One region of the Vibrio algivorus genome, then DNA from elsewhere that is predicted to be linked to it. Evidence: predicted binding sites of a transcription regulator. Region 1 holds the regulator's gene; each other region holds the start of a gene.
What was found. The regulator CRP, encoded in region 1, controls carbon source genes, mostly activating them, when cyclic AMP is high. The targets are predictions, from matches to a motif close to TGTGANNNNNNTCACA.
Positions count from the first base shown of each region.

Region 1 (8,153 bases):
CTAGAGCTGCACCAACATGCCGATTACGATGCCACTCTACACACGTTAGCGAAACAGTTTTTGGGTGACAAAGGTAAATGGGTTGCAACGTTTGCCATGTTGTTCCTTTTTTATGCGCTATGTGCAGCTTATATCGCTGGTGGCGGTGGTCAGTTTAATGCCAAGTTACATAATTGGTTTGCTATTGATGTTTCTAATGGTATTGGAACGCTGATTTTTACCATTATTATTGCGGCGATTGTGACGTTTGGTACTCAATCAGTGGATCGGGTAAACCGCGTGCTATTCACCTGTAAATTGATTGCCATGGCGGTCATGCTGTTCTTCTTAACGCCTAATATTCAAGCGGTTCATCTACTTAATATGCCATTAGAAAAAGGCCTGATTATTGCTGCATTGCCAGTGATTTTTACCTCTTTCGGTTTTCACGGCAGTATCCCTGCGGTAGTTCGCTATTTAAATCTCGACATGAAAGCTTTGAAGAAGGTAATGGTTCTCGGTTCTTTATTGCCGCTAGTGGTTTATATTTTATGGCAGTTGGCCACGCTAGGGGTGGTTGACCAAGCGACATTATCTCAAGCCGGTGATGTAACGGCATTAGTCGGTACTTTATCTCAAGTGATTCATAGCTCGGTTATTTCTCAAGTGGTCTCAGTGTTTGCTGATTTAGCATTAATTACTTCTTTCCTCGGGGTGAGTTTAGGGCTATTTGAATTTTTAGGCGACAGCTTGAATAAAAACCAAAGTAAAGGTGGCCGTGTTGTTATTGCGGTGGTGACCTTCTTGCCACCGCTGTGTTTTGCTTTGTTTTATCCACAAGGCTTTATCATGGCTCTAGGTTATGCGGCGATTGCATTGGCGATACTCGCTATTTTATTGCCGGTGACGATGGTGATGAAATCTCGTGCACAACACCAAGATAAACAAGACTTCACCGTCTCTGGTGGGACGCCAGCTCTAATGCTAACGCTAGCAGCTGGTGTGGTGATTATTGTAGTGCAGGTGATGATTAGTCTTGGAGTGTTGCCGGCGATAGGGTAAATTAGTTCCTAGTTCCTAGTTCCTAGTTCCTAGTTCCTAGTTCCTAGTTCCTAGTTCCTAGTTCCTAGTTCCTAGTTCCTAGTTCCTAGTTCCTAGTTCCTAGTTCCTAGAAGAAGAATATAGGGGATTTACTCAAAGCGCGCCGAATCGTTAAGCTCATAATAGTTTACAGCGCGCGGCATGAGATTCCCGCTCTCGCTAAGGCTCGTCTGGAATGATGTTTTTTCGGGCTAGTCACCTGTTTCGTGTAACAGCGAGTGTATTATTAAATGGTAATCGTCATCCTGAAAAGCGACGTAGGAGCGCAGTTCAGGATCTCCCAAAGCGTGCTGAGATTGGACTATTTCTTTGGTGAGTAATGTGCGGTAGGAGATCCTGAACTACGTTCGTGCCTCACTATTCAGGATGACGGGGTTTATTTTTTGTATCCGCTTGTCTCTTTATCCTTGAGACTCGAAGCGCCCTAGGTTGTCGTGACAACAATTCGCTGCAAAAATCATCACTACGTCAACGCTCACTTTGTTAGTTTAAATTTATGAGAACAGCACTTAAGATGATGCTTTCGATAATCTTTTCGCTTTTTCTAGCAGCGAAGCGAAACTAGGGACTAGCACCTAGAAACCTAACAAAAAAGCCACTGAACTTACCATTCAGTGGCTTTTGGTTTTCTTATACGACTCAACGCGATGTAAAGGCTTAACGCGTTCCGTATACCACGATAGTTTTACCGTGTGCAGAAATCAGGTTCTGCTCTTCTAGCATCTTCAAGATACGGCCAACAGTTTCACGTGAACAGCCTACAATCTGACCGATCTCTTGACGAGTGATCTTGATTTGCATGCCATCTGGGTGAGTCATTGCATCGGGTTGTTTTGCTAGGTTAAGGAGTGTTTGAGCGATACGACCTGTTACGTCTAGGAATGCTAAGTCACCAACTTTTTGGCTAGTGATTTGCAAACGTTTTGCCATTTGGGCAGAAAGGCGCATCAAAATATCTGGGTTAACTTGGATAAGTTGACGGAATTTCTTAAATGAGATTTCTGCAACTTCACAAGGAGATTTTGCACGAACCCAAGCGGTGCGCTCTTGGTCTTCTTCAAAAAGACCTAATTCACCAATGAAGTCACCTTGGTTCAAGTAAGACAAGATCATCTCTTTGCCTTCTTCATCCTTGATTAATACTGCCACAGACCCTTTAACAATGTAATACAGAGTTTCTGCTTTCTCACCAGCGTGGATCAAAGTACTTTTTGATGGGTACTTGTGAATATGACAGTGAGATAGAAACCACTCTAATGTTGGATCTGTTTGAGGTTTACCTAGAACCATAATTTGTTACTTCCTCTACAAGGCTTGCTCAGTTTTGAGTCATTCATCCTGAGACCGGCTAAACTGGTCAAATAGAATAGGTGTTAATTGTTATTGCTGCAAGTCGTGTTGCAGTTGTGCATTTATACTACCCCTTTCTAGGTCGGATTTCTTGACTTTGATCGGGTAACTATGGGGTTTTTCACCTTTAAATTGTGTTCAGTGTCACAGACTAGTCACTAAGTGTGTTCTGAGTAACACTTTTAGGCGATTTTGCCTGTTTCGATTAGCTGATGAAGCAGTGGTTGAATGATTAATTCCATTGCAAAACTCATCTTGCCACCAGGCACTACAAGGGTGTTATGGCGTGACATGAATGAGCCTTCAATCATTGACAGTAGATATGGGAAGTCGACGTTTTTAATCCCACGTAAGCGAATCACCACAAAGCTTTCATCTAAACTTGGTATGCCCTTGGCATTAAGAGGGTTGGAAGTATCGACAGTGGGTACGCGCTGAAAGTTGATGTGAGTACGAGAAAACTGCGGTGTAATGTAATTTAAATAGTCGTCCATTGAGCGAACAATCGAATCCATCACGGCTTCTCGTGAATGGCCGCGATCACGGGTGTCACGGACGAACTTTTGAATCCATTCAAGGTTTACAATCGGCACCATGCCAATCAAAAAATCCACATGTTTAGAAACACTCACATCGCCATCGACGACGCCACCATGTAAGCCTTCATAAAACAATACATCGGTATTTTCAGGTAGGTCTTGCCATGGAGTAAAGGTACCGGGCATTTGGTTATAAGGGACAGCTTCATCAAAGCTATGCAAGTAACGGCGAACTTTGCCGCTGCCATTTTTACCGTATTGATTAAAGAATTCAGATAGAGCAGGGAAGTCATTGGCTTCAGGGCCAAAGTAACTGATGTGTTTACCTTGTTCTTTGGCTTTACGGATCGCAACGTCCATTTCGGGGCGAGTGTAGCGATGGAAGCTATCACCTTCTACCCAAGACGCTTTAATATCCATCATATTGAACATTTTTCGGAAGGTTTCTGAGGTAGTGGTGGTACCCGCACCAGAAGAGCCCGTTACCGCAATAATAGGATGTTTTGCCGACATGATAATCCTTTCTTTCGACTTATATTTTGAATGACAGTGTAGAGGAATGACTGGCAAGAATAAATAGTGGTGCGTATTGACTCTAATTCAATTCATTAATCGGTTTAATATCCACGCTTTCATGCAGCTCAGAAAAGACAATGGCTACACTGCCAGACTTTAACTGCCCTTTGACCTGCTTTATTTTGGTTTCAAGTGAGGTTTCCTGCATACCGTAGTCGGTGCCCTCACGTAAAATAAATTCTTTGATAAGATTCTCTAAGGTGTCAGGATCGATGTCTTGCCATGGAATGATCATTGATGTGGCCTTTAATTATGGGAATGTTAAAAACGTTGACGATAGCCAAGGGTCAGTGAAAAATCAGCAGAATTATCGCTGTTGATGACATTTTCAGTAAAGGAGAATTCAACTGCTGCAAACCCGAGGCTGTAACGATAGCCGACAATCGGTTCAAAGCTAACCATACTTAATTCATTTTCATCGTTATGAGTTGCGCCTTGTTGCATTCTAAATTCCGCTAAAATGGAATGTCGCTCATTGAATAAGTATTGATAGCTTATACTGCCATTGGTGGTGAATTCACGTAAATTAACTAGATCAATACTATCAGTATCATGATGGACAAAGTTGACACTGGTATAAAAACGGTTGGCATCGGTTAAGTAAAAAGCGTAGTTCAATTGAATGGCTTGCTCGAAAGAGGATTGAGCGAAGTTGCCATTAAATACTTTGTTGTAATACAGTGCGCCACCTAGTGATAGTGCTTGGCGTTTAGTTTCGAATACTGTTTTTTCAACATACAGGTTTAATGCATTATTTAATGTATCGCCCTGAAAGTCCTCAAGCGTAGTCCCCGTTTTTTTGTTTTTAATATAAAAGCGATCGTTATCGACATCGTGCCGACCATTATCATCTAATCCGAGTGCATCATGAAAACCGTTCACTAGGCCATCAAGTTTGTTATTGCCGGCAAAGCGATATAAATAGTTAACGTCGATTTTCCAATCGTCGGCAGGCGCGTAAATAAACCCGATATTGACATCATTTTGATAGTAATCAGCGATATAATCCGCTCCATCAGCCCATACGCTTGATACCGTGCCTTGACCATATACTTCAAGAGTGCCTTTTTCCCAACCAAAGGCATCACGAGTTTTCAATGATAAGCCCATGGCTGGGATTGGTGCCTGGGTTAAGGTCAATAATGGTCCGAAATCAGTATAATTATCTGGCGCTGAGTTTGTCGCATGTACTTGCAGTGATAGTAAGCCGAATAGTATTAACATGGAGTGCTGTAGCGGAGACATGGTTTTGATCCCTTTACTTTTCAGCGCTATAAAAAATTTGAGATAACCGTTGAGCGCCAATTTTTTGACAATAGACATGAGTCATTGGTTGGCCGGTTCTTGGAGACAAATCAAGCAGGTTAATACAATGCACCAAATCAGCTTGTTGCTGGCGTTCTAACTGTAATTCAAATTGTAGCGATTCACGGTAAAGCGTATCCGGTAAATGAGGTTTTACTTTTCGTCGGTAATCACGAAATTGCTGTAATAAAGGTTCGGTTCGCTCAATAGCGTTATCTAATTGCAGCCATTGTTCTTCAGTTAGACTTAATTCGTGTTCATCAAGCCATTTTAATAACAAGACTAGGTTGACCTTACCTTTATACCTATTTTGTAATACTAGGCAGGCTTCCTTAATTTCACGTACGCCATAATGCTGCAAACTAAATTGCCATAAGCGTTCGAAGGTTAAAGGTAGAGGTCTATATTGGTTCATTAGGGATTCAGTGATTCCAGTTCTTCTTGTAGTGCCATCCATTCCATCTCAACTTCTTCTAATTGAGCTTTACTGTTGGCTTGCAATGTTAATACTTGGGTAAGTTTAGCTTTGTTTTCATCTTGATAGAGTGATACATCGCCAAGTTGTTGTTCGGCATCCGCTAATTGCTCGCCTAGTTTGTCCATTTTTGCTTCGAGTTGTGTCAGCTTTTTGCGAATTGGTGCAGTTTGTTTGCGTAATTCAGCTTCTAGGCGCTTTTGTTCTTTACGTGCCGCGGCGCTATTTTGGCTAGGCTCTAAGTTTGTCTCTGGCTGTGCATCTTTCTTATCTTGTTTTTGTTGTTCGGTCAGCCATTTGTAGTAATCCGCTAAATCACCATCGAAAGGGACAACTTGTTTGGCATCGACAAGGTATAAGTCGTCGGTCGTAGCGCGCAATAAGTAACGATCGTGGCTGACAATGACCATTGCCCCTTCAAAGGTTTGTAATGCCATCGTTAATGCTTGACGCATATCTAGATCAAGGTGGTTAGTCGGTTCATCGAGCAAGAGTAAGTTTGGTTTTTGCCACACTACTAAGGCTAGAACGAGCCGAGCTTTTTCGCCACCAGAGAATGGGGCTACTTTATCGAGTGCTTTATCGCCAACGAACCCAAAGCTACCTAAATAGTCTCGCAATTGTTGCTCGGTATGATTAGGGGCAATTTGCATCATGTGTTGCAGTGGCGTTTCTTCAGGATGCAAGGTTTCTAACTGATGCTGAGCGAAGTAACCAATTTTCACCCCTTGCGAGTAAGTTAAATCTCCGCTTTGTGGGTTTAGTTCACCTGATAACAATTTAATTAAGGTTGATTTACCAGCACCATTGCGACCAAGTAGGCCAATGCGACTGCCAGGGACGAGGTTTAGGCGAATGTGTTCTAGAATTAAATTGTCGCCATAGCCTGCAGATACTTGATCCATCATCATGATTGGGTTGGGAAGCGCGGCAGGTTCCCTAAATTCAAAGCTAAATGGGTTATCGAATTGTGCGGGCAAGACTTTTTCCATCTTCTCTAAGGCTTTAATTCGGCTTTGTGCCTGACGAGCTTTCGAAGCTTTGTAACGGAAACGGTCGATGTAGCTTTGCATGTGTGACATCTGCTTTTGCTGTTTGGCATACATGGCTTGCTGTTGCATTAATTTTTGCGCACGTTGGGTTTCAAATGACGAGTAGTTGCCGGTGTATTCGTTGAGTAATTGGTTTTCGACATGAATGATACGTCCGACGATAGGATCTAGGAAATCCCGGTCGTGTGAGATCAAAATTAATGTACCAGGGTAGTTCTGTAGCCATTTTTCAAGCCAGAGTACTGCATCGAGATCTAAGTGGTTGGTCGGTTCATCAAGTAATAATAAATCAGAACGACAAAGTAGGGCTTGGGCGAGGTTTAGGCGCATACGCCAACCACCAGAAAATTGGGTGAGGCTCCATTGCATTTGCTCTTGACTAAAGCCTAGACCATTTAACAATTCCGCAGCGCGAGATTTAATCGTGTAGCCACCAACGGTTTCTAATTTACCATGTAATTCCGCCACTAGGGTGCCATTGTCTACTTGCTCTGCTACTGCAAGATCTTGCTCTAGTTGACGATATTCACGATCGCCATCAATCACATATTCTAACGCCGCGCGCTCTAATGCTGGGGTCTCTTGAGCAACCCAAGCTAGCTCCCAGTGCGCTGGCATTTGGAAGTTACCCGCATCAATGGATAATTCATCTTTCAATAATGCGAAGAGTGTGGATTTACCACAGCCATTTTTTCCGACGAGGCCAACTTTGTCGCCTGGATGAATCGTCGCTGAAGCTTGTTCTAAAAGTGGCTTACCACCACGCAGCAATTGAATATCTGAAAATGTAATCATAGAAGTCTTATTTTAGGCATGAAAAATGAGAAAATGCAGCGGCTTGAATATTAGGCGTTTCAAGGATAAATGTCGATTATTATACGATTTACGATATGATGATTAACAATCTTTGTCACAAAGACCTTAGGTTGTGAAAAGTGATAAAATCGTGCACCTTTGGGTGTTAATAAAGGAATGTAAGGGGGCAAGGATGTCAGATATTAGCCAACATACTACTACATCCATTAAAGATGACGAGCAAAGCACACAACAACCTCGCGTGCTGGTCATTTATGCGCATCCCGATCCTGATAATTCGATCGCTAACCAAGTCTTACTCAAAGCAGCTCAAGGGCTACCTCATGTGACGGTGCACGACTTGTATGCTCATTATCCAGACTTTTTCATTGATGTTACCGCTGAACACCGATTATTACTCGAGCATGATGTAATTGTCTTTCAGCACCCAATGTTTATGTATTCCTGCCCTGCTTTAATGAAGGAGTGGATGGATACGGTACTTGGCAAAGGTTTCGCATTCGGTAAAGGGCGCGCACTTAAAGACAAATATTGGCGGAGTGTGGTGACGACCGGAGGATCTAAAGAAGCTTTCTCGGCTCATGGTTATAACCAATATCCTTTGGAGCAAATTTTGCAGCCTTTTGAGTTGACCGCCAAATTATGTCAGATGCATTGGGTTGAGCCCTTGGTCTTATATTGGGCAAGAAATGTCGAACAAGCGGTACGTATTGAGCATGCTCAGGCTTACCGCTATTGGTTGTTGCACCCACTAGAAAGCAGTAAATAGTACAGGGAAGGATTATGGCATCAACAATTGATTTTTTAGAAAGTGGTGTGGTGTTTCTGGCCGCCGCTGTGGTCGCTGTCCCTTTGGCACAACGTTTAGGTTTAGGTTCAGTATTAGGCTATTTGCTGGCGGGTATTGTGATTGGTCCATGGGGATTAGGATTAATTAGCGACGTTGATAGTGTGATGCAT
Region 1 is NZ_BSPV01000005.1:144,689-152,841, forward strand. Features, by position in the region: gene QQJ93_RS08935 (aromatic amino acid transport family protein) at 1-1,041, shown strand, start outside; gene crp (cAMP-activated global transcriptional regulator CRP) at 1,738-2,370, opposite strand; gene QQJ93_RS08945 (phosphoribulokinase) at 2,613-3,482, opposite strand; gene QQJ93_RS08950 (YheU family protein) at 3,565-3,780, opposite strand; gene QQJ93_RS08955 (DUF3187 family protein) at 3,807-4,790, opposite strand; gene QQJ93_RS08960 (TIGR02444 family protein) at 4,804-5,265, opposite strand; gene QQJ93_RS08965 (ABC transporter ATP-binding protein) at 5,265-7,172, opposite strand; gene kefG (glutathione-regulated potassium-efflux system ancillary protein KefG) at 7,366-7,962, shown strand; gene kefB (glutathione-regulated potassium-efflux system protein KefB) at 7,977-8,153, shown strand, end outside.

Region 2 (8,153 bases), on a different contig from region 1:
ATGAGCTGGGAAGGCACTGGCTTAGGCTAACCACCGTACAACCGTAACGTATTCTTTTTAATTAGATAGATACCGGCGTTTCCGGTAATAGATAAGTAGGTAATATTTCTATGGCAAGTGTAGGACTCTTCTTTGGTAGCGACACAGGTAATACTGAAGCGGTTGCTAAAATGATACAAAAAGAACTTGGAAAACAACTTGTTCACGTACAAGATATTGCAAAGAGCAGCAAAGAAGATATTGATAATTTTGATCTATTACTGCTTGGCATTCCAACTTGGTACTACGGTGAATCTCAATGCGACTGGGATGACTTTTTCCCTGAACTTGAAGCAATAGATTTCTCAACTAAGCTCGTTGCTATTTTTGGCTGTGGTGACCAAGAAGATTATGCTGAGTATTTCTGTGATGCGATGGGAACGATTCGCGATATCGTTGAAGCGAAAGGTGGCACTATCATTGGTTATTGGCCAACTGAAGGTTATGAGTTTGAAGCCTCAAAAGCATTAGTCGACGATGACAACTTTATCGGCTTATGTATTGATGAAGACCGTCAACCAGAATTAACAGATGAACGCGTTAAAACTTGGTCAAAGCAGATTTATGATGAAATGTGTCTAGCAGAATTAGCTGATTAATCAAAATTTTGTGACATACCAAGATACCTCCTCTGTGAGGTATTTTGTTATCCTCACTCTAATGCTATAGTCATTTTAGATACATTTTTACAACATATAATGAAACGCAGTGAACTTGGTCGGTTAGTTCGAGTCATATTTACTGATGTCATTCATGCCTTCTGTTTTAATGCAGAATCTCACAGGAAAGTACAATGCCAGATAACAACCAAGCTCTAAAGGAAGCAGGTCTTAAAGTCACCTTACCTCGATTAAAAATTCTAGAGGTACTGCAACAACCAGACTGCCAACATATCAGTGCCGAGGATTTATATAAGAAACTGATCGATCTTGGTGAAGAAATTGGCCTTGCAACCGTTTACCGTGTTTTAAACCAATTTGATGACGCAGGTATCGTAACCCGTCACCATTTTGAAGGTGGTAAATCTGTATTTGAATTATCAACTCAGCATCACCATGATCACCTTGTTTGTCTCGATTGCGGTGAAGTTATTGAATTTACAGATGATCTTATTGAAGAACGACAAAAAGAAATTGCTGCTAAATATAACGTAGTGCTAACGAACCACAGTTTATATCTTTACGGTCGTTGCGCTGACGGTAATTGTAAAACGGATACTAATGCACACAAAACTAAGTAATTTTTCTGATTAACTTTCTACTTATTTAGTTTGGCACAAATAAAAAAGCACCTCATCTGATATGAGGTGCTTTTTATCTATGGAATCAAAACTAGTAAGGCGAGAAATACCCACCCTACATAGATATATCGATTATTGTGCGTCGATCTTAGCCCAAGTATCACGCAAGCCAACAGTGCGGTTGAATACTAAAGCTTCTGGAGAAGAATCTTTTGCATCAACACAGAAGTAGCCAGTACGCTCAAACTGAAAACCGACACCTGCTTCAGCATCGGCTAAGCTTGGTTCAACATAGGCTTTCTTGACAACCAAAGACTCAGGGTTAATAGTCGCCGCAAAATCATCCGCCGCTGCAGGGTTTGGCACAGTAAAAAGACGGTCATATAAACGAACGTCAGCCTCTAAACCTTTATCAGCAGAAACCCAGTGGATAACACCTTTTACTTTACGGCCATCACTTGGATTTTTACCCAAGGTTTCTGGATCGTAAGTACAGTAAATCGTCTTCACGTTGCCCTGATCATCTTTTTCAATACGGTTAGCTTGAATCACGTAAGCACCACGTAGACGAACTTCTTTACCAAGAACTAAACGTTTGTATTTCTTGTTTGCTTCTTCACGAAAATCATCCGCTTCAATCCACACTTCACGTGTAAAGGGAACCTCGCGACTGCCCATTTCAGGTTTATTTGGGTGATTAGCGATCGTCAATACTTCTTCACCTTCAAAGTTTTCAATCACGACTTTGACAGGATCGAGTACCGCCATCGCACGCGGTGCATTTTCATTTAGGTCTTCACGAATACATGCTTCAAGTGAACTAAACTCAATCATATTATCTTGCTTTGTGACACCAATACGTGAACAAAACTCGCGAATAGACCCCGGAGTAAAGCCACGACGACGTAAACCAGAAATCGTTGGCATACGAGGGTCATCCCAACCGTTCACTAATTTCTCAGTAACTAATTGATTTAGCTTACGCTTAGACATTACTGTGTATTCTAAATTTAAACGGCTAAATTCGTACTGATGAGGCTGAGTTTCAATCGTGATATTTTCTAAAACCCAGTCATATAAACGACGGTTATCTTGAAATTCCAACGTACATAGTGAGTGCGTAATACCTTCTAACGCATCGGAAATACAATGAGTAAAGTCATACATTGGATAAATGCACCACTTATCCCCTGTTTGATGGTGATTGATAAAACGCACACGATAAAGCACAGGATCACGCATTACGATAAACGAAGATGCCATATCGATCTTAGCACGTAAGCAAGCCTTACCTTCTTCGAATTCACCCTTACGCATTTTTTCAAATAAGGATAAGTTTTCTTCAACACTACGGTCGCGATATGGGCTATTTTTCCCAGGCTCTTTTAAAGTGCCACGATATTCACGAATTTCATCAGGAGTCAGCTCATCGACATAAGCTAAACCTTTTTCAATCAATTCAACAGCGTAACCATATAACGCATCAAAATAGTTAGATGAGTAGCAAATCTCGCCATCCCAATTAAAACCTAACCAGTTCACGTCTTGTTTGATTGATTCAACGTATTCAATGTCTTCTTTCGCTGGGTTAGTATCATCAAAGCGAAGGTTACACTTCCCTTGGTAATCTTGCGCCAGGCCAAAGTTTAAGCAAATAGACTTAGCATGACCAATATGCAGATAGCCATTAGGTTCTGGTGGGAAACGGGTATGGATCCCAGTGTGTTTGCCGTCCGCTAAATCCTTATCAATAATTTGACGGATAAAGTTAGATGGTCGAGCCTCAGCTTCACTCATCGATAGTACCTCAATAAATATAAGAGTCTTTTTATAATTAGGGCTAATGATCCACAATTCTAGCCCTTTACACAACTAGAAGTGATATTTTCTTTCTCAAAAAGACCAAAAGTCTTCCAAGCACCCAAAATTCACGCTTTTACTTTTGCTACAAGATAAAAAAAGACTCCACAACGGGAGCCTTTTATTAGATATGTTGATTACCGATTACGGTAGAACAACATCCGATAAATCATCAGAAGCTGGGATGTCTTTCATCTCACCTGCAACGATTTCAGCCAGTGGGCCAAGAATAACTTGTAGGTTATTTTCACCTAACTTAACAACACCTTTTGCGCCAAGCTTTTTCAATACCGCTTCATCTACGATAGAGCGATCTTTCAATGTTAGGCGTAAGCGAGTGATACAGGCATCAATCGTAGTCACGTTATCGTGGCCACCTAGAGCTTTTAGGTATTGACGTGCAACTGCACCAGAAGGTTTCTCTGACTTATCAGCAGGAGCAGACACTTCTTCGTCTTCACGACCAGGCGTTTTCATGTTGAACGCACGGATTAGGAAACTGAAGATAAAGAAGTAAGCAGCACCGAATGCTAAACCGATTAGTAGTAATGTTACTGGTTTAGTTGCTAGACCCCAGTTCAATACAAAGTCAATTAGACCTGCAGAGAAACCAAAGCCATGTAGCGTACCAAACATGTTAGCAACCACTAGAGATAAACCAGTTAATACTGCGTGTACCGCATACAAACCAGGAGCTAGGAACATAAACATGAACTCTAGAGGCTCTGTAATACCCGTTAGGAATGAACAGAAAGCAACTGAGAACAATGCACCAGCAACTTGACCACGGCGCTCAGACGGAGCTGCTAGGTACATAGCTAAAGCACCACCAGGAAGACCGAACATCATGATTGGGAAGAAGCCATTCATGAATACACCAGCAGATTTGTCACCACCGAAGTAACGGTTCAAGTCGCCCGTTTTAACAACATCTTTCACGCTATCAACAACAGCTGTGATTTCTGGAGTTACTGCATTTTTAAATGTGAATGTGTGCTCTTGACCTACCACTAATGTTTTAGCAACCGCAGGATCAACACATAATTGGTGAATATTAGAGAACGCACCAGAAGCCGTTACCATGATTTCTTGACATGAGCCCATACCAAACCAAAAGTAAGAGTTAAGTACATGATGAAGACCAACAGGAATTAACGCACGGTTCAATGTACCGTAAATAAACTGACCAATTGCGCCAGACGTTGAAATACCATGAGCTAAAACATCAAGTCCGTGTTGAACCATCGGCCAAACCACACCGAAAACAGCACCAGCTACTAAAGCAACTAAGCCCGCCATAATTGGAACTAAACGACGACCAGAGAAGAAAGCCAACCATTCAGGTAAGCGTGTAGCATGGAATGCGTTATAACAGTGCCCTGCAATGATACCTGCGAAGATACCACCGAAGAATGACATATTAACTTCAGCATTAATTTGTTGCGCTGTCGCGGTTAATACAAAGTAAGCAACGGCACCAGCTAAACCAGCCGCGCCCGCACCATCTTTAGATAAGCCAATTGCAATACCTAAACCAAATAGTAAAGGTAATTGGCTGAAAATAGCATTACCGGCTGATGCCATAAATGCGATGTCTAACAGGTCAGGTTGACCTAGACGAAGTAAAAGCGCTGCAACAGGTAATGTTGCAATAGGTAGCATCAACGCTTTACCTAGTCTTTGTGCATATCCAAGTATATTCACCGTAATTCCCCCCTATAGGATTGGTAAAATTCGTATTACTTATTTTTCTTAAAGAATTTAGTACATCGACAGTCTATTCAATTAATTTTAGTCCGCAAATTAAAACCCTGTTATTTGTGATCTTTATCAAGAGTTATTTGCTAGTTTGCGTAATTCTTGTGAAGGATTTATCTTATTTATACTAGATAGTTTCCAAAACTTATTTTATCATGCAAAATAATGAAATGAATATCCTATTCTCAACTTTAGTTTTTGTTCTATTAGAGGTGTACTGTGAGACTAATTCCACTCGATAATGCAAATGAAGTTGGCCTATGGTCAGCTCGCCATATTGTAAATAAAATCAATAAGTTCAACCCAACTGAAGACCGACCTTTTGTTCTAGGTTTACCGACTGGTGGCACACCTCTAAATACCTATAAGCAATTAATTAAACTGCATAAAGCTGGTGAGGTAAGTTTTAAGCACGTTGTGACATTTAACATGGATGAATATGTTGGATTAGCAACTGATCACCCTGAATCTTACCGTTCATTTATGTATGAAAACTTTTTCAACCATATTGATATTCAAGAAAAAAACATCAACTTGTTAAATGGTAATACTGATGACCATGAGGCTGAGTGCAAACGTTACGAGGATAAAATCAAGTCCTACGGACGTATCAACTTATTCATGGGTGGTGTAGGTAACGATGGCCACATTGCATTCAATGAACCTGCATCTTCCCTATCTTCACGTACTCGAATCAAAACACTGACCGAAGATACACGTATCGCTAATTCACGCTTCTTCAATGGTGATATTAGTCAAGTACCAAAGTATTCGCTAACTATCGGAGTTGGTACTCTATTAGATTCTGAAGAAGTTATGATTTTGATCACAGGCCACAATAAAGCTCTTGCTTTACAAGCGGCAGTAGAAGGATCAGTCAATCATCTTTGGACAGTGTCTGCCTTACAACTGCATGCAAAATCAGTCATTGTATGTGATGACCCTTCAACTCAAGAACTTAAAGTAAAAACAGTGAAATACTTTAAAGAGCTTGAAGCAGAAAATATTAAGAATTTGAAATAAGAGGATGCCTACTATGTATGCTCTGATAAATGCAAAAATCTACACAGGCCATGACGTACTTATAGATCACGCTGTGTTAGTGGATGCAGGTAAAATTCAATCTATTGTTAAAATAGATGAACTACCAAAAGAGATAGAGACTTACGATCTACAGGGCACAAATCTTAGTCCAGGTTTTATCGATCTACAGCTAAATGGCTGCGGCGGCGTAATGTTAAATGACGAAGTCACCGCCGATACTATGCACATCATGCATAAAGCGAATTTAAAATCTGGCTGTACTAGCTTTTTGCCAACATTAATTACGTCATCTGACGAAGATATGCAGCAAGCAATATCGGCAGCTCGTGAATATCAGCAACGCTACCAGAACCAATCTTTGGGGCTACACTTAGAAGGTCCTTACCTTAATGTTCTGAAAAAAGGCATCCATCGACCTGACTTTATTCGCAAATCAGATGATGAAATGATTCAAACAATCTGTGATAACCACGATGTCATTGCCAAGGTAACCTTAGCGCCTGAGCAAAATGAACCTGAGCATATCCAACGCTTAAGAGATGCTGGTATCGTTGTCTCTATCGGTCACACTAACGCAACTTACCAAGAGGCTCGTCAAGGTTTTGCTAATGGTATTACATTTGCAACTCACCTTTTCAATGCGATGACTCCAATGGTTGGACGTGAACCAGGTGTTGTTGGTGCAATCTACGACACTTCTGAAGTTTATGCTGGTATTATTGCTGACGGCTTCCATGTAGACTATGCCAACATCCGAATTGCCCATAAAATCAAAGGTGATAAGCTAGTATTAGTGACGGATGCCACAGCTCCAGCAGGAGCTGACATGGATCACTTTATTTTTGTTGGTAAGAAAGTATATTACCGAGATGGTAAGTGTGTTGATGAAAATGGCACACTTGGTGGTTCAGCTTTAACCATGATTGAAGCCGTACAAAATACGGTTGAACATGTAGGTATCGCTTTAGACGAAGCACTGAGAATGGCCACGCTTTATCCTGCCCGAGCAATCGGTGTAGAGAGACAGCTTGGTGAAATCAAACCGGGAATGGTCGCAAACCTAACTGTGTTTGATCGTGACTTCAAGGTAAAAGCGACGATTGTTAACGGACAATACGAGCAGACATAGAATGAATGGCGGACAAATTGGTAATGTAGATTTAGTTAAACAACTTAATAGCGCGGCAGTATATCGCCTAATTGACCAACAAGGTCCAATTTCGAGAATACAAGTTGCCGATGTTAGCCAATTAGCCCCCGCCAGTGTCACTAAGATCACTCGCCAACTACTTGAACGAGGATTAATTAAAGAAGTAGCGCAACAAGCCTCTACTGGGGGGAGACGCGCTATTTCTTTAACCACAGAAACCACGCCTTTCCATTCGATTGCTATTCGTTTAGGACGAGATTATATCCAGTTAAGTATCTATGACTTAAGTGGTCATGAACTTGCTAATCATCACGCCTCTTTTAAGTACGATAAACAACAAGATCTACTTGATGGTTTAGTTCTACATACCAAAGCATTCCTCAATCAGAACAAAGATATTATCGAGCAATTAATTGCTATCGGTGTCACTCTTCCTGGCTTAGTAAACCCTGAAACTGGGGTAGTTGAATACATGCCGAATACCGAAATCGATAATCTTTCTTTGGGTAAATTATTAAGCGATACATTTGAAGTTGAAACCTTTGTCGGTAACGATATTCGAGGATTAGCTCTGGCTGAACATTATTTTGGAGCAAGTCGTGACTGCCAAGATTCAATCTTAGTGAGTGTTTACCGCGGTACTGGTGCAGGTATCATAGTTAACGGCCAAGTATTCTTAGGGTCTAACCGCAACGTAGGGGAAATCGGCCACGTACAAATTGAACCACTAGGCGATCGCTGTCAATGTGGTAATTTTGGTTGCTTAGAAACCATTGCCGCCAACCCTGCTATTATTGCTCATGTACAATCACGCCTTGATCAAGGTTTTCCATCAAGCTTATCCCATGTAGATAAACTCACTATGAGTGTGATTTGTGAACATGCAAATCAAGGAGATGACTTAGCTAGCCAAGCACTTATCCGTGTTGGACACTACCTAGGTAAAGCCATCGCCATGACAGTTAACTTATTTAATCCACAAAAAATCATCATCGCAGGTGAACTGGTTAAATCGAAAGATATTATCTTTCATGCCATTCAACGAAATATTGAAAGCCACTC
Region 2 is NZ_BSPV01000009.1:254,924-263,076, reverse strand. Features, by position in the region: gene QQJ93_RS13605 (DUF2788 domain-containing protein) at 1-30, shown strand, start outside; gene fldA (flavodoxin FldA) at 111-638, shown strand; gene fcrX (ferric iron uptake transcriptional regulator FcrX) at 833-1,279, shown strand; gene glnS (glutamine--tRNA ligase) at 1,412-3,076, opposite strand; gene nagE (N-acetylglucosamine-specific PTS transporter subunit IIBC) at 3,284-4,843, opposite strand; gene nagB (glucosamine-6-phosphate deaminase) at 5,117-5,920, shown strand; gene nagA (N-acetylglucosamine-6-phosphate deacetylase) at 5,934-7,070, shown strand; gene nagC (DNA-binding transcriptional regulator NagC) at 7,072-8,153, shown strand, end outside.
Region 2: nagE (N-acetylglucosamine-specific PTS transporter subunit IIBC) is a predicted target of CRP. The motif match lies at 4,959-4,974, and genes of this name have one in related genera.

Region 3 (8,153 bases), on a different contig from region 1:
GGAGGGATGTCATCTATTCCCTCATCTTGGCGAGCTTGGTTACTATCTTGTTTCGCAGTAAAACCACGTAAAAACAGATAATACACACCACCAAAATGCTGCTGATAATCGTAATTAGCAATCCGACTCTTTAAGAAACGGTACAACGCTAAAGCATAAATTTGATACTGAAAATCATAACGATGTTCAATCATGGCGTGATTAAGGTTGTCAGGATGATAATCTTCGATCGAATAACCAAGATGATTCGATTTCCAATCCAAAATGTAATACTTACCTTGATGCTCAAAAACTAAATCAATAAAGCCTTTCAACATACCTTTCGTCGGCATAAACCCTAAATCACCAGTAACTTTTGACAGTTCATCATGATCTTTTACCAAGCGGTTAAGCTGACTAGATAATAATGATTCAACCGGCAGTAAGAATTCCATTTCCACCAACCTTTGAGTTGAGTCTTTATCCCCTAAGCGCAGTCCATCACCATCTAAAGGTATTTGCATTACTTGAGTGATCATCGCTTGAATCGCAGGTAACCAGCGCAGATCATATTGCTCTTGTTGCAATAGTTCGGTAATGATCTGAGTGTTTTCTGGGCTGGTTGCTGCCTCGGTAAATTCGATCTCTTCGAAAATCGTATGCAGGAAAGTACCAGGTCTTGCACCTCGTGGAAACTCAAACATCGACCAAGGATCGACACTATTTTCCTCAGTCAATTCAGTAAGCGAGATAGGCTCTAGCTCACTACTACTTTTTACACTGTTATTTTCCTCTGCATCAGAATCTATCGGCTTTTGAGCATCAATCGCCGCATCAAAATCAGCAGCTTCACCTTGGTTATGCGCGACATGGTGACCTTGTTTAACCAGACTTGAATAACTGGTCATACGCCATTGGCGATCAATCGAAGCACCGAAGCGTTTGGCTTGCAAGTTAGGCTGCTCTGTTTGAATCGGTGAAAAACGCTCGCTTGGTTGTTGTGGAAAGTCCAACATCTCAACGCTCGTCACATTGTTGACCAATTGCTGACACGCTACCATTAAACCAGCACTTTCTTTGGCTTGATGATGCTGAAGGATCGCGCCAAGCGCACTTAAATGAGCGGTCGATTCATCCTTTTTACTGTTACCTTTTTTCAAGGGGGCAAGACCAATAATGCAACCGTACACTGCACGAGTAAGTGCAACATAAAGCAAACGCAGATCTTCGGCTAAGCGTTCTTTTTCTGCCAACGCTAAACCGTCATCGGGTTTGGATAAATCTAAAATAGTCTGCTGCTTATCGGCTTGATAATACTTGGCCACTTTGGCGGCTTTAAAATTATTAGCAAACGGTAGAAATACTAAGTCGTATTCCAAACCTTTTGATTTATGAATAGTAATAATTTGCACCAAGTTACGCTCAGATTCTAAACGTTGAATTTGCTCGCTAATTTCGCCATCGTTCTGTTCAATATTTTCGGCCAACCAACGAATAAGTGCACTTTCCCCTTCTAAAGATAAGCTGGCTTGTTGCGCCAATTCGGATAAATGCAGTAAGTCAGTTAACTTGCGCTCACCATGAGTTTCTAATAACCAACGCTCGGCAATCTGTCTTTGGCTTATCACTGCGCGCATCATTGGTAAAACGCCATGCTTTAGCCATAGTTGATGGTACTGCTCAAATTCATTGACTACGCTTTCCCAAGCATTTTCATCATGATTAAACTGATCAAGTTGCGCCATATTCAAAGCAAACAAATCACTGGCAAGAATCGCGCGCAATGAATATTCATCACTCGGGCTGGCCACTGCCATCAGTAATCGCAATACATCTTGTGCGACTTCACTATCAAACACGCTGTCCCGATTGGAAAGATAAACACTGGCAATTCCTTGATTAGCCAATGCTTCTTTAATTAATTTACCTTCTCGCCCCGTACGCACTAGCACCGCAATATCACCGGCTTGAATCGGATGCGCTTGAGATTTCTTATCAAAAAATTGTGCTTGTTGCTGCTGGGAAGCACTCAAAATATAATGAATTTGATAAGCGGTGTACTCAGCCATCTGATGATTATAATCTTGCGCCGCAACAGGTTGGCTAGCATCAGGTTGGTATAGCCATAAACCAATCGCCGGTTGAGTTTTACCATTTATCGTCCAATGCATATTGTCGGCTTTTGGGCTCGCTTTCACTGGAAGGAACGGAATATCATCATCGTAGAGAAATGGCCTATCATCAAAACTGAAAATGCCATTTACCCCTTGGATCACCGCTTCACTTGAACGCCAATTGGTGTCTAAGGTGTAATGTTCCGTTACTTCATTACGTGCCTGAATATAGGTAAAAATATCCGCGCCACGGAAACCATAGATTGCCTGCTTAGGATCACCAATCATAAACCAACCGGTTTGTGGCGCATTTAAGTAGATTTGGCGGAAAATCTGATATTGTTGCGGATCAGTATCTTGAAATTCATCGATCATGGCCACTGGATAAAGTTGACGAATACGGCTAGTCAATAAACCGTCTTGATCTTGTACTATCGCTTGCTCAAGCTGACTGAGTAGATCATCAAAAGACAGTTGTGCTTGACGCTGTTTCGCTTGTGCTAATAACAGACGACAACCTTGGATCGCTTGATATTTAAAAATCAGATCAAATTCAGGCTGATTGTCGAGCAATTCGTCGATCGCCACAAATGCAGCATTTTCAGCGACTGGACCTTTTTTAGCATCAGTAGCAGAAGTTAACGTGCTTTGTGCAAAACGAATTAGTTTATCGCAAATTTGGCCATCAATTCGCTCACTAGCCGCCCAGTCATGCACTTCATCTAACCAAGCTGGAAGACGAGTTTTATTGTATGGGTTACGCTTAATGCCCGAATCATCAATCAATCTAAACAGATCGTTACGGCTGGCATTCCAAAGCAACTTCACCTTTTCAATACGATCTAGGTGCTGCTGATAAAGAACCGGTAAATCGACATCTAGCTTAATGTTCGGAAAACTTAACGCTGGGCCTGACAGGTAGTGACCAACCTCACTTAATAGCTGCTCAGGACTACTCCATAACGATTGAATTTGCGCGGCCAATACCGTCGGCAACGGATAAAAATGACGACGCCAGTAATCGCTTACCACCTGTAATTTTAACTGACTTTCATCAGTGACAAATTCATTTTGAAAGCGACTCCCCGATTCAAAGGCATTTTGGGTGAGCATTCGTTGGCAAAAACCATGAATAGTGAAGATCGCCGCTTCATCCATTTGACGCTCAGCTTGCAGTAATATTTCAATTGCCGATTGTTTATTTTCCGTTTCAGCCAAGAGCGGCTCAAGTACAGGGTCGGTGGTTTCACCACGAGAAAACGCTATACGAGCTTCATGAATACGTTGGCGAATTCGACCACGCAGCTCTGCGGTGGCCGCTTCGGTAAAAGTTACGACTAAAATTTGATCAACGGTTAATGGTATTTGATGTGCCGCGCCATCTTTGCCGTGCCCAAGCAATAAACGTAAATATAATGCTGCAATGGTAAACGTCTTGCCAGTACCAGCAGACGCTTCAATTAAGCGAGCACCATGCAGTGGAAAAGTCATACTGTTGAGAGATTGCGCCATTAACTTTGTCCTAATTAGAATTCTTCGTTGATATTTCGTGAGGCATTTCTCACTTTGCGCCATGAATTGTCTTGGACAGCAAAACAAAACAGATTGTGAGAATGTACTCACATTTTTTATGCCATGTTCAGCTTACTATCCCGGCCATATCGGGCCACGGCCAATGGCTTATAAAGTAATACCCGTCTAATAACGATCTACTTACGTTACCGGCATTGTTCCTAACTCAGTGTTGCTAATGATAAAAAAGTAGACAGAAACAAAACGATCACCTCGACTCTCCGCCGCCCAGCAAGCGCCCTACACTATAATGACTTGCTGGCGGCATTTCTTTTTCTGAATCATTCACATGCTTATTCATCACGAGTCATCATCACTAAGATCTTGGCAATGTTCCATCAGTGGATATAACCATTGCTGCGCTTTTTGAAGTAATGATTCAGCAAGCTCGCGATCCCACTCTTTCCAAACTCGTTGAATATAGTGATCACTACCTTCTCCTAGCGAAACAAAATTATCGTTAAAGGTATTTTCCATTGCTTGATAAGCTTTTTGTCTAACGTCTTCATCCTCAAAACCAAGCCATTGTCCTTGCTTATCATAACCTTGCTCTATACCAGCAAAAGCGCATTTTGGAGCAAACCACAAGGGTTCATCCATACCTTGATAGTAGGCTTCCAGTAAAGATTTTAAATAGTGTTTGGCTTGTTCTGAACTTAACGGTTGTAACTCAAGCTGCTGAACCTTACCTTTTCGCACACCAAATAAGTGACTAGAGAGTGAGTGCCCACTTGCGTTTAAGCATAAATGTTCAAGCCAGTAGCCTAATAAATTCGCACTGTGAATTCCGCCACTCCGATAACGCAACATACCTCGTTGATATTGCCCTGTCAGCCAACCTGCTAGGTGATGGGTTTGTTTGCCACCACCTAGCGTTAATTCAAATTCAATAGCGATCTCCACATCGGCTTTAGGTTCGGCAAGATAAGGCAATAAGCGGGAAACTAAAGGTTGGATATTTGCTAATAAGCTTTGTGAGGCCAATTCACCAAAGCCCGACATCGGCAATTGCCCTTTCGCTTGATACTGCTGCAAATACGCTTTAGCGCAACTCTCAAAGTTTTCTAAGTTAGGCTCTGGTGATTGCAGCCATTGTTCAAGTAAATTTTCGCCAAACCAGTAATTATCAAGGCCATTAATGACAAAAGGTTCATCATCAATTTGATTGACCGATAATGGACTAATATCTAAATAACTCTTTAAACGTTGATTGAAGAAGTACTTCACTGGCAAGCGCCAAAAACGTAGCAATTCTTGCAGTTCAAGCCAATATTGCCCGTTGGCCTCTTTATCCAACTGTAAATAATAAGGCTCTAGTGGCTGAATAAATGGCAGTGTCTGAGTTTCACTTGCTGGCTGCTGACTCGCTTGCTGTACGGCTGGCAACCATTCTTTAGCATAACTCGCGAGCGCGGCATCACTACCATCAAACGCTTTGATACTGAAAGGCACTAAAGGATGAATATGCGTTAAATGTTCCACTAACGCATGACCAGATTGATCGCTTGGTAACTCTTTATGCTGAGAAAGCGTGTAGTTTTGTTGGCAATATTCCAATAATTCCGCCACCAGCACTGATGGCTCTTTATCGCTGTTATCTTGAATCGAACGGCCTACATAACTGATATATAAATACTGCTGAGCAGATAACAAAGCCTCTAAAAATAAGTAACGATCGTCATCTCGACGAGATCGGTCACCATGGCGGGTACGTCCGTTAATCAGATCAAAGCCTTCTGGCGCAACACTACGCGGATACAAACCATCATTCATCCCGAGCAAACACACTGCTTTAAAAGGAATGGAACGCATTGGCATCAAGGTACAAAAATTCACTTGCCCGGCTAAGAAGCGCTGACTGACTCTGGCATTCGAAAGGTGATTTTTCAGATATTGTTCGAGCACTTGCGGAGAAATCTTTTCATCTTGAGAAATACCAGCATCATGTAATTGTTGGCTGAGTTGTTGAATACATTCTCTTATTGAGCCAAGCACGACCTCGCCTTCTATCTCTACTAAAAAAAAGTCTTCTAGCATCGACAACAAATATTGCTGCCAATTAGAAAACGACTGTGCTTGAGATAAACAGTCGCGATATTGCTGTAATAAGCTAACAAAACTCGCTAATTTACCAGCAAGCTCTGCATCTAGGCCTTGCACTTCATCAAAGGCGGCAATCTGCTGCTCACCCATTTGATACAAGCCGGCCGATTCTGGCATAGCATAGCCGAGTAACATTCGCTCAATACCAAATAACCAAGTGTTTTGCTTATGACTAGGTAGTTCAAATTGTGGTGCGGTTTTCTCATCTAACCCCCAACGAATGCCTACTTGTTGGATCCATTGTGTGACTCGTTCAAACTCATCATCACTAATCGAAAAACGCTGCATCACCGCTGGAACTTCTAATAACTCAAGCAACTCAGTTGCCTGACAACGGCGCATTGGTAACGACATCAGGCGCATAAAGGCAAGTAGAATTGGGTTTTCTTGATCAACGCTGCGGTCAGAAATCGAATAAGGGATATAGCGCTCACCAGAGGCATTACCAGCACTATTCCCAAATACGGCCTGAATCGCATGACTGTAAGCGTTAATATCCGCTACCATCACAATAATATCGCGCGGGTTTAAGTCCGGATCGGCATCAAACATCGCCAATAAACGGTCATGCAGCACTTCAACTTCACGCATTGGACTATGACAAGCATGCAATTGTATTGAAGTATCATCTAGTGCAACCACTGGCTTATAACGACTTGTCGTCGCGGATAATTCGTCATCTTGGTGCTCGCGTAACTCTAAAATATCCTGCTGAATCGCATGCAATAAATTATCCGGTTTGCTTTCAATAAAGGCATCAATTTCATTAGCTTCCAGCTGAGATAATAAATACAGATTATCGCGACCTAATTTACCCATTGAAGCAAGTAGGCTATTCCCCACCGCGTCTTTGATATGCAAGGTTTCAGATTCTGTTAGCGCATTTTGTTCAATAGAACCTTTTAGCCAAGCCGATGATTGTTCGCTATGCACTATTTGACGAGATTTAGCAGCCAATTTGGCTAGGTATTTGCGATCGCGTACTTCTCCCCAATAGTAACGACAAGGGTTAGTAAACATTAGGTGTACATCGATATGTTCACCCAGAGCACGTAACGCATCCATATAACGAGGTGGTAATGCAGTAATACCAAACACAAATAAACGCTTAGGCAAACTCGCTTGTTGACTTAAATCGCCAACGTAGCTCTCCAGCATATCAATAAAGTGTTCATACAAATTGGCACGATGATAAGGCGATTGACCTAGCGAGACTGTTTGATCGTATAAGGCTTGCCATAAAATAGGCTGCCAAGGGTGCTCACCATTGAGCTCTTTAACGGTTTCTCCCGCCTCCCACGCAGCGATCCATTCAGGGCGATAAACTAAATAACCATCAAAAATATCGGCAATTTTTTCAGCTAATTGATAACGCTTAGACTGATCTTCATCCTGTTCTAAATAACGCTTTAACGGTGAGAATTCTTCACGTTCTAGTTGAGTTGGCAGTATTTGCATTAACTTCCAGGTCATTGCATCTTTATTGAATGCACTACGCTTAGGAACATCAGGCAAAACTTGTGTAAACAAATTCCAAATGAAAGTCGCAGGAAGAGGAAATTCGAGATTAGCTGCCACACCAAATTCTTTAGCAAGCTCCATTTTTAGCCATTGCGACATACCGGGGCTTTGTACCAAAATTTGTTCTGATTGGAATGGATTGTCCAACGGGTTTAAACGGATAAGTTCGACCAGTAAAGACTTTAAAACATCAACTTGATTGGAATGGTAAACAGTAAACACAAGGCACTCACGCTACGGGGTTTAGATACCCACAGGTTAGCATAAGTGCTTTGTTTAATTGAAATGTTTAGCTGAAATTATTCTTTCAATTATAAGCTCTCTAAAGTGTGAGAATTATGCTCTGAAACAAATGCTTTATGTGGAGTATAAAACATCCAGTAACGCAACCCTACATAAGCCACAATCAAAGTAGCAACCACTAGTTCTATCACTGCAAGAAACTGTATTTGATGGGCATATTGAGTTAATACTTCCATCGTTGACATCCAATGAGAAGTTTTAAATAACGCGGTAGCACCAATTACCATTGGAAAAGTAAAAGCGGCATAACCTGGGCTAAATGGTAGTTTCAGCAAAGTAAAAAATGAAAGATAAATTAGAATCGTCATCAAGATCGCAATCGACATTAATACCATCACTAGCAGTAATGATGGTTCAGAGCTGAAGGTCAAATAGCCAGCTAATGATAAGCTTGCAGGTGCAGCCATAACCGCCAAGGTTGGTTTTGCTGCATCAGGGACTTCTTGGCAGAAAATAAAGCGATAAATCATGATTGGCAACATCACTGCATAGCATGCTATACCAAAAACCAATACAGAATAAGCAATCCAAGAAAGTGCTGGGGTACCTGAGTACGAAACA
Region 3 is NZ_BSPV01000006.1:60,098-68,250, forward strand. Features, by position in the region: gene recB (exodeoxyribonuclease V subunit beta) at 1-3,605, opposite strand, end outside; gene recC (exodeoxyribonuclease V subunit gamma) at 3,966-7,511, opposite strand; gene QQJ93_RS09325 (TDT family transporter) at 7,601-8,153, opposite strand, start outside.
Region 3: recB (exodeoxyribonuclease V subunit beta) is a predicted target of CRP. The motif match lies at 3,702-3,717, and genes of this name have one in related genera.

Region 4 (8,153 bases), on a different contig from region 1:
CGCGTGGTGATGTGGTTGATTTGCCTATGGGGGCAACGCCACTAGATTTTGCCTACCATATTCACTCTGAAGTCGGTCATCGCTGTATCGGCGCGAAAGTAGGCGGACGCATTGTTCCGTTTACTCATAAACTGGCGATGGGCGATCAAGTTGAAATTATTACTCAAAAAGAGCCTAACCCATCTCGTGATTGGCTCAATCCTAATTTAGGGTTTGTGCATTCAGGTCGTGCACGAGCCAAAATCAATGCTTGGTTTAGAAAGCAAAGCCGTGAGAAAAACTTAGAAGCGGGTAAAGATATTCTTGAAGCTGAACTTCAAAAAATTGGAGCGACGTTAAAAGATGCCCAGCAGTACGCTTTAAAACGTTTTAACGTGAACACTCCTGATGAGCTATATGCTGGAATTGGCAGTGGCGATTTACGTATTAACCAAGTCGTGAATCACATCAACGCTTTAGTCAATAAGCCAACAGCGGAAGAAGAAGATCAACAAGCACTGGCGAAACTGCAAGAATCACAAGTGGCGCAACAAAGCCGCCCTCGTAAAGATGCGGTTGTGGTGCAAGGGGTCGATAACCTCATGAACCACTTGGCCCGTTGTTGCCAACCGATACCAGGTGATGAAATTTGTGGTTATATTACCCAAGGTCGAGGAATCTCAGTGCATCGTACCGATTGTGAGCAGCTTGAAGAATTAAGACACCACGCGCCAGAACGTATCATTGAAACGGTATGGGGAAGTGGCTTTACTGGGTTGTACATTCTGACAATTCGAATCGAAGCTCTAGAGCGTGGTGGGTTACTTAAAGATATCACCGCATTGTTTGCTAATGAGAAGCTGAAAGTTAGCAGTATGAATGGCCGTACTGATTACAAACGTCAAATATCGATAATGGACTTTAATTTAGAAGTTCAAAACGTCGAGATTTTATCGCGAATTATTGCTCGGATTGAACAGCTTAAAGATGTATTAAGAGTGAAGCGTTTGAAATAACCGAATCAGTGCCAATATCAACACCGCTTAACCTTATAAGCGGTGTTTTACTATCTGAATCTCACCGCTATTAGAAAGAACATAAAGAGAAAACCATGATATCACCCATAGAACAACTCAAATCCATCATGCAGCAGTTACGAGATCCTGAAAATGGCTGTCCTTGGGATAAAAAACAAACCTTTGGATCTATTGTTCCTCACACCATAGAAGAAACTTATGAAGTAGTGGATGCGATTCACAATCAAGACTGGAATAACCTACAAGAAGAGTTAGGAGACTTGCTGTTTCAAGTGATTTTTTATAGCCAGATGGCCAACGAGCAGAAATTGTTTAATTTTGATGATGTGGTGAATGGGGTCAACGAGAAATTAATACGCCGCCATCCTCATGTGTTTGCAGATGAAAATATTGAAACAGAGGATGCGTTGAATGCTCGTTGGGAACAAGAAAAGCAAAACGAAAAATTACAGCAAGGCAAAGTAGAAGAAAGTATTCTAGACTCTATACCGAAAGCATTACCAGCCTTATCAAGAGCCAATAAATTGCAGAAGAAATGTGCTAAATACGGCTTTGATTGGGGAACTTTAGGCCCAGTAGTCGATAAGGTTCATGAAGAAATTGATGAGGTCATGGAAGAAGCTCTACAGGTTGATAAAAACGAGCAACGTATTGAAGAAGAGTTAGGCGACTTGATGTTTGCGACGGTCAATTTAGTTAGGCATTTAGGCAAAGACCCTGAAGTAGCATTGGCTAAAGCAAACCAGAAATTCGAGCGTCGTTTTCGAGGGGTTGAATCAATCATCTCAGGGCAAGGTAAATCATTGACCGATTGCTCTTTGCAAGAACTTGATATTCAGTGGGAAAACGTAAAATTAGCAGAAAAAAGAATATAGCGAACACTTTTGATGCTTATTGATTGTTTTATATAGATATTGTCTACCTGTAACACGTGGCTTTCTTTGCTGAGGTAGCTAAATTGATTTGAAGCAAGAAATAAATTAATCGAGTGTGATAGATTTCACGTTGTAGCGGAAAAGGGGTTCTGGTATATTTTCATCCCGTCCAGAAGAAATCCATTTCCCTCATTCAACCAATTTCAGGTTAAGCATGACGACAAATTACATTTTTGTTACTGGTGGGGTCGTATCCTCTCTAGGTAAAGGTATTGCAGCAGCATCACTTGCAGCGATTTTAGAAGCTCGTGGTCTTAAAGTGACCATGATGAAACTAGATCCATACATCAACGTGGATCCGGGCACAATGAGTCCGATTCAACATGGTGAAGTATTCGTTACTGAAGATGGCGCTGAAACCGATCTCGATCTTGGTCACTACGAACGTTTCATTCGTACCAAGATGAGCAAACGTAATAACTTTACGGCGGGTCGTGTTTACGAAGATGTTCTACGTAAAGAGCGTCGAGGTGACTACCTAGGTGCGACCATTCAGGTTATTCCTCATATCACAAACTCAATCAAAGATCGCATCATTGCTGGCTCTGAAGGTCATGATATCGCTATCGTTGAAGTTGGTGGTACGGTAGGTGACATTGAATCATTGCCGTTTATGGAAGCCATTCGTCAGCTAGCGGTTGAGGTTGGTCGTGAGAATGCATTATTCATGCACTTAACTTTAGTTCCTTACCTTGCTGCGGCAGGTGAAGTGAAAACTAAGCCAACTCAGCACTCTGTAAAAGAGTTACTTTCTATTGGTATTCAACCCGATATTTTAGTTTGTCGTAGCGATCGTATCATTCCGGCTAACGAACGTAAGAAAATTGCACTATTCTGTAATGTGCAAGAAAAAGCAGTAATTTCAATGAAAGATGTGGATTCTATCTATAAGATCCCACAACTGATTCGTGCGCAAGGCTTAGATGACCTAGTGTGTACTCGTTTTGGTATCACCGCTCCTGAAGCTGACCTTACCGAATGGGAACAAGTGATTTACGAAGAAGCGAACCCAACCGGTGAAGTGACTATCGGTATGGTAGGTAAATACACTGAATTACCAGATGCGTACAAATCGGTTAACGAAGCATTAAAACACGCAGGCTTGAAAAATCGCTTAAGCGTTAATATTAAATATATTGATTCTCAAGATCTTGAGTCTAAAGGTGTTGAGTTACTTGAAGGCATCGATGCAATTCTAGTACCGGGTGGCTTTGGTGACCGAGGTGTGGAAGGTAAAGTCCTTGCGGCTCAATATGCTCGTGAAAACAAAGTTCCATATTTAGGTATTTGCCTAGGTATGCAAGTGGCACTGATTGAATATGCGCGTAATGTTGCGGGTATGGAAGGTGCACACTCAACTGAGTTTAATAAAGAAACAAAATTCCCGGTGGTTGGATTAATCACTGAATGGGTAGATAAAGAAGGTAACGTTGAAGAGCGTACTGAAGCATCGGATTTAGGTGGTACTATGCGTCTAGGTTCTCAGCTTTGTCACCTAGAAAAAGGCACGAAAGCGTACGAGTTGTACGGTAATACTCAAATTCATGAGCGTCACCGTCACCGTTACGAAGTGAACAATAACTTGCGTCCTCAAATTGAGAAAGCAGGTCTGAAAGTGTCCGGTCTTTCGGCTGATAAGAAACTAGTGGAAGTGATTGAAAACCCGAACCACCCGTGGTTTGTTGCGGCTCAATTCCACCCAGAATTCACATCAACGCCTCGTGATGGTCATCCATTATTTTCAGGCTTTGTAAAAGCGGCTGGTCAAAACCAACGCGGTGAATTTGAATAATTGCCTTTGGCAGCTAATCTAATTAGCAAAAGATCTAATTAGAAATAATTTGAAAGTAAGATGTAAAAGGGATACGGGTAGTGGCTTTAGTTGTGCGACTACCCATTAAATTGACATTTATATTTAAATTGAACGAGAGGAAACATCAATGTCTAAGATCGTTAAAGTTCTAGGTCGCGAAATCATCGATTCACGTGGTAACCCAACAGTAGAAGCTGAAGTACACCTAGAAGGTGGCTTTGTAGGTATGGCTGCTGCTCCATCTGGCGCATCAACAGGTTCTCGTGAAGCTCTTGAATTACGTGACGGCGACAAATCACGTTTCCTAGGTAAAGGTGTTCTTAAAGCTATCGAAGCAGTAAACGGTGCAATCGCTACTGCTCTAGTGGGTAAAGACGCTAAAGACCAAGCTGCAATCGACCAAGTAATGATCGATTTAGACGGCACAGAAAACAAATCTAACTTCGGTGCTAACGCAATCCTTGCTGTTTCTCTAGCAAACGCAAAAGCTGCTGCAGCGGCTAAAGGTATGCCTTTGTTCGAGCACATCGCTGAGCTAAACGGCACTCCAGGCGTATTCTCTATGCCTCTACCAATGATGAACATCATCAACGGTGGTGAGCACGCTGATAACAACGTTGATATCCAAGAATTCATGATTCAACCAGTTGGCGCGAAAACAATCAAAGAAGCTCTACGCATCGGCGCAGAAGTATTCCATAACCTAGCTAAAGTTCTTAAAGCTAAAGGCCTAAGCACTGCAGTTGGTGATGAAGGTGGTTTCGCTCCTAACCTAGAATCAAACGCTGCTGCACTAGCTGCAATCAAAGAAGCGGTTGAGCAAGCTGGCTACGTTCTTGGTAAAGACGTAACTCTAGCGATGGACTGTGCAGCATCTGAGTTCTACGACAAAGAAGCAGGCAACTACAACATGAAAGGCGAAGGTAAAATCTTCACTTCTGAAGAGTTCAACCACTACCTAGCTGACCTAGCTAACCAATACCCAATCGTATCTATCGAAGACGGTCTTGACGAATCAGATTGGGATGGCTTCAAGCACCAAACTGAACTACTAGGTAACAAACTTCAACTAGTAGGTGATGACCTATTCGTTACTAACACTAAGATCCTTGCAAAAGGTATCGAAATGGGTGTTGCTAACTCTATCCTAATCAAATTCAACCAAATCGGTTCTCTAACTGAGACTCTAGCTGCAATTAAGATGGCTAAAGATGCAGGTTACACAGCAGTAATCTCTCACCGTTCTGGCGAAACTGAAGATGCAACTATCGCTGATCTAGCGGTAGGTACTGCTGCAGGCCAAATCAAAACTGGTTCTATGAGCCGTTCTGACCGTGTTGCTAAGTACAACCAACTTATCCGTATCGAAGAAGCTCTAGGTGCTAAAGCTCCTTTCAACGGTCTTAAAGAAGTTAAAGGTCAATAATTCGTCATTGAATTCGTTTGATTGATACTTTGAAATCCTCGCTTCGGCGGGGATTTTTTTGATCTTAGGAACTCGAAACTAGGAACCATCTATTTTTAATCATGATCCGCTGTTATGAATAAGGTATCATTAGCGCAATTATTTGATAGTGAGTCGATGATGAGAATATTTACTTTAGCGCTCATCGCTATCTTGGCAACTCTGCAATATGATTTATTTTTCGGTAAGAATGGCATTCTTGATTATCAAGCAGTGCATTCTGATATTGCGGTGCAACAAGAAGTGAATAACAGTTTGAAAAAGCGTAATCATCTGATGTTTGCAGAGATTGATGATTTACGCCAAGGGTTAGATGCTATTGAAGAGCGTGCTCGTCATGAATTGGGCATGATCAAAAATGGTGAAACTTTTTATCGAATTATTGGTGATGATTCAGAAGCCAATACTACGTTTAACTCTGATGATAAGTAATCATGATTGATTTTCCACAGAAGTTTGCTGTCGTGGTGCCAGCCGCTGGGGTTGGTAAACGCATGCAAACCAATCACCCCAAGCAGTATTTGTCACTGCATGATAAAACCATTCTTGAGCATACCGTCGACAATTTATTATCACACCCGAAAATTGAACTGGTAGTGATTGCAGTGAGTGAAGGGGATGAATATTTCTCTGAATTGTCCCTCGCTCAGGTTGATAATGTTATCCGAGTCGTGGGCGGACAAGAGCGTGTTGACTCAGTTTTGTCTGGTTTGAACTATTTATCTCAATATCATGCTGAGCAATACTCTTGGGTGATGGTACATGATGCTGCGCGTCCTTGCTTGACTCATGATGACATCAATAAATTAATTAATCAGTGTCAGCAAGCGCATCGCGGTGGCATTTTAGCGGCGCCAGTACGTGACACTATGAAACGTTCTTGCGCGCAAAATGGTTTGAATACCATTGAACAAACTGTCGATCGTAGTCAATTATGGCACGCATTAACGCCGCAGCTTTTTCCGCTTATTGAACTAAAATCAGCTTTAGTCGATGGATTAATCAATCAAAAGGTTATTACTGATGAAGCCTCAGCAATGGAGTTATCAGGTTACCAACCCTTATTAGTTCAAGGTCGCTCCGATAATCTTAAAGTCACTCAGCCTGAAGATTTAGCTCTAGCGGAATTTTTCCTATCTCAGCGTAAATAAATAATAGGTAATGTAATGATTCGAATTGGTCATGGTTTTGACGTGCATAAATTTGGTGGTGAAGGCCCAGTCATCATTGGTGGTGTCGCCATTCCTTACGAACAAGGTCTAATTGCTCATTCTGATGGTGATGTTGCGCTGCATGCATTGACCGATGCTTTGCTTGGTGCAATTGCAGCTGGAGATATTGGTAAACATTTTCCAGATACTGATGATAAGTGGAAAGGTGCAGATAGCCGAGCTTTACTACGAGAAGTGTATCGCTTTGTTAAACAAAAAGGTTACGTACTGGGTAATGCTGATGTCACTATTATTGCGCAAGCACCCAAAATGTTGCCATTTATTCAAAGCATGCGAGAAGCTATCTCTGCCGATTTAGAAACCGATATTGATAATATTAATGTTAAAGCGACCACCACTGAAAAGCTGGGTTTTACTGGTCGTAAAGAAGGCATTGCATGCGAAGCGGTTGCTTTAATCGTTCGCCAATAATTTTTACAAATAAAAAGATCTCAATTCATGACTGATATTTTAGCGTCATTTGCATACTTACTAGGTAAACCTGCTGCTCAAGCCAAACTAAAATCTAAAGCGGAGGATTTTCAAGTTATTGAAGATCTTGGTTTTGAATTTTCTGGTGACGGCGAACACTTGATGGTGCGAATTCGTAAGCAAGGTGAAAACACGACCTTTGTTGCCAATGAAATCGCAAGATTGTGCGGCGTGCCATCGAAAAATGTTGGCTGGGCAGGTTTAAAAGATCGCCATGCCGTAACTGAGCAATGGTTAAGCGTGCACCTACCAAAGCCGGATATGAGTTTTGACGCTAAAGCTTTAGAGCAACAGTACCCAAGTATTAAAGTGCTTGAGACCGCTCGTCATAATAAAAAACTTCGTCCAGGTGATTTGGTTGGTAATCAGTTCGTGATTCGTCTGGTTGATGTGACGAATATTGATGATGTGGTTGAACGTTTGGAAAAGATCAAACAAAGTGGTGTACCAAACTACTACGGTTCACAACGTTTTGGCCGTGATGGCAATAACTTAGCGGAAGCTCGTCGTTGGGGGCGTGATAATGTGCGTACTCGTAACCAAAATAAACGTAGTATGTATTTGTCTACCGCACGCTCTTGGATTTTCAATCATATCTTGTCTCATCGAATTGAAAATGGCTTGTTTAACCAGCTAATTGAGGGCGATTTAGTTCAAAACACTCAAGGCGAAATACTATCAGTAGAAGAGGATTCGCTAGAATCATTACAATCTCAGCTTGAACAAGGCAGTGTATTTTTAACGTCAGCATTGGCGGGAGATAATGCTCTTCCAACCCAAGGATTAGCACAGAAACTTGAAAATCAATTCTTAGATGCTGAAGAAGATTTGATGAAGCTTATCCGTGGTAATCGTATGCGCCATGATCGCCGTGTGGTGGGATTAAAAGCCAATAATATGAGCTGGCAAGTTGATAGCAGTGATGTAGTCGTATCTTTTTCTCTACCGGCAGGGTGCTTTGCTACCTCGATTTTAAGAGAAGTAGCCGATGCGGTTGAAGTCGAGCGTGTCTACGAAAGTTAATCGACAACCACTAATACTTCATTTAGCAAGGAAGAATAATGAAAATACTATTAAGCAACGATGATGGTGTAAATGCTCAAGGGATTAATACTTTGGCTGACGTGTTGTCAGAGATCGCTGAGATCATCATAGTTGCACCGGATCGTAATCGATCTGGCGCTTCAAATTCATTAACATTAGAAACACCACTTCGTGTGA
Region 4 is NZ_BSPV01000006.1:161,936-170,088, reverse strand. Features, by position in the region: gene relA (GTP diphosphokinase) at 1-995, shown strand, start outside; gene mazG (nucleoside triphosphate pyrophosphohydrolase) at 1,091-1,891, shown strand; gene pyrG (CTP synthase) at 2,106-3,743, shown strand; gene eno (phosphopyruvate hydratase) at 3,892-5,190, shown strand; gene ftsB (cell division protein FtsB) at 5,350-5,661, shown strand; gene ispD (2-C-methyl-D-erythritol 4-phosphate cytidylyltransferase) at 5,664-6,380, shown strand; gene ispF (2-C-methyl-D-erythritol 2,4-cyclodiphosphate synthase) at 6,396-6,872, shown strand; gene truD (tRNA pseudouridine(13) synthase TruD) at 6,900-7,955, shown strand; gene surE (5'/3'-nucleotidase SurE) at 7,994-8,153, shown strand, end outside.
Region 4: pyrG (CTP synthase) is a predicted target of CRP. The motif match lies at 2,006-2,021, and genes of this name have one in related genera.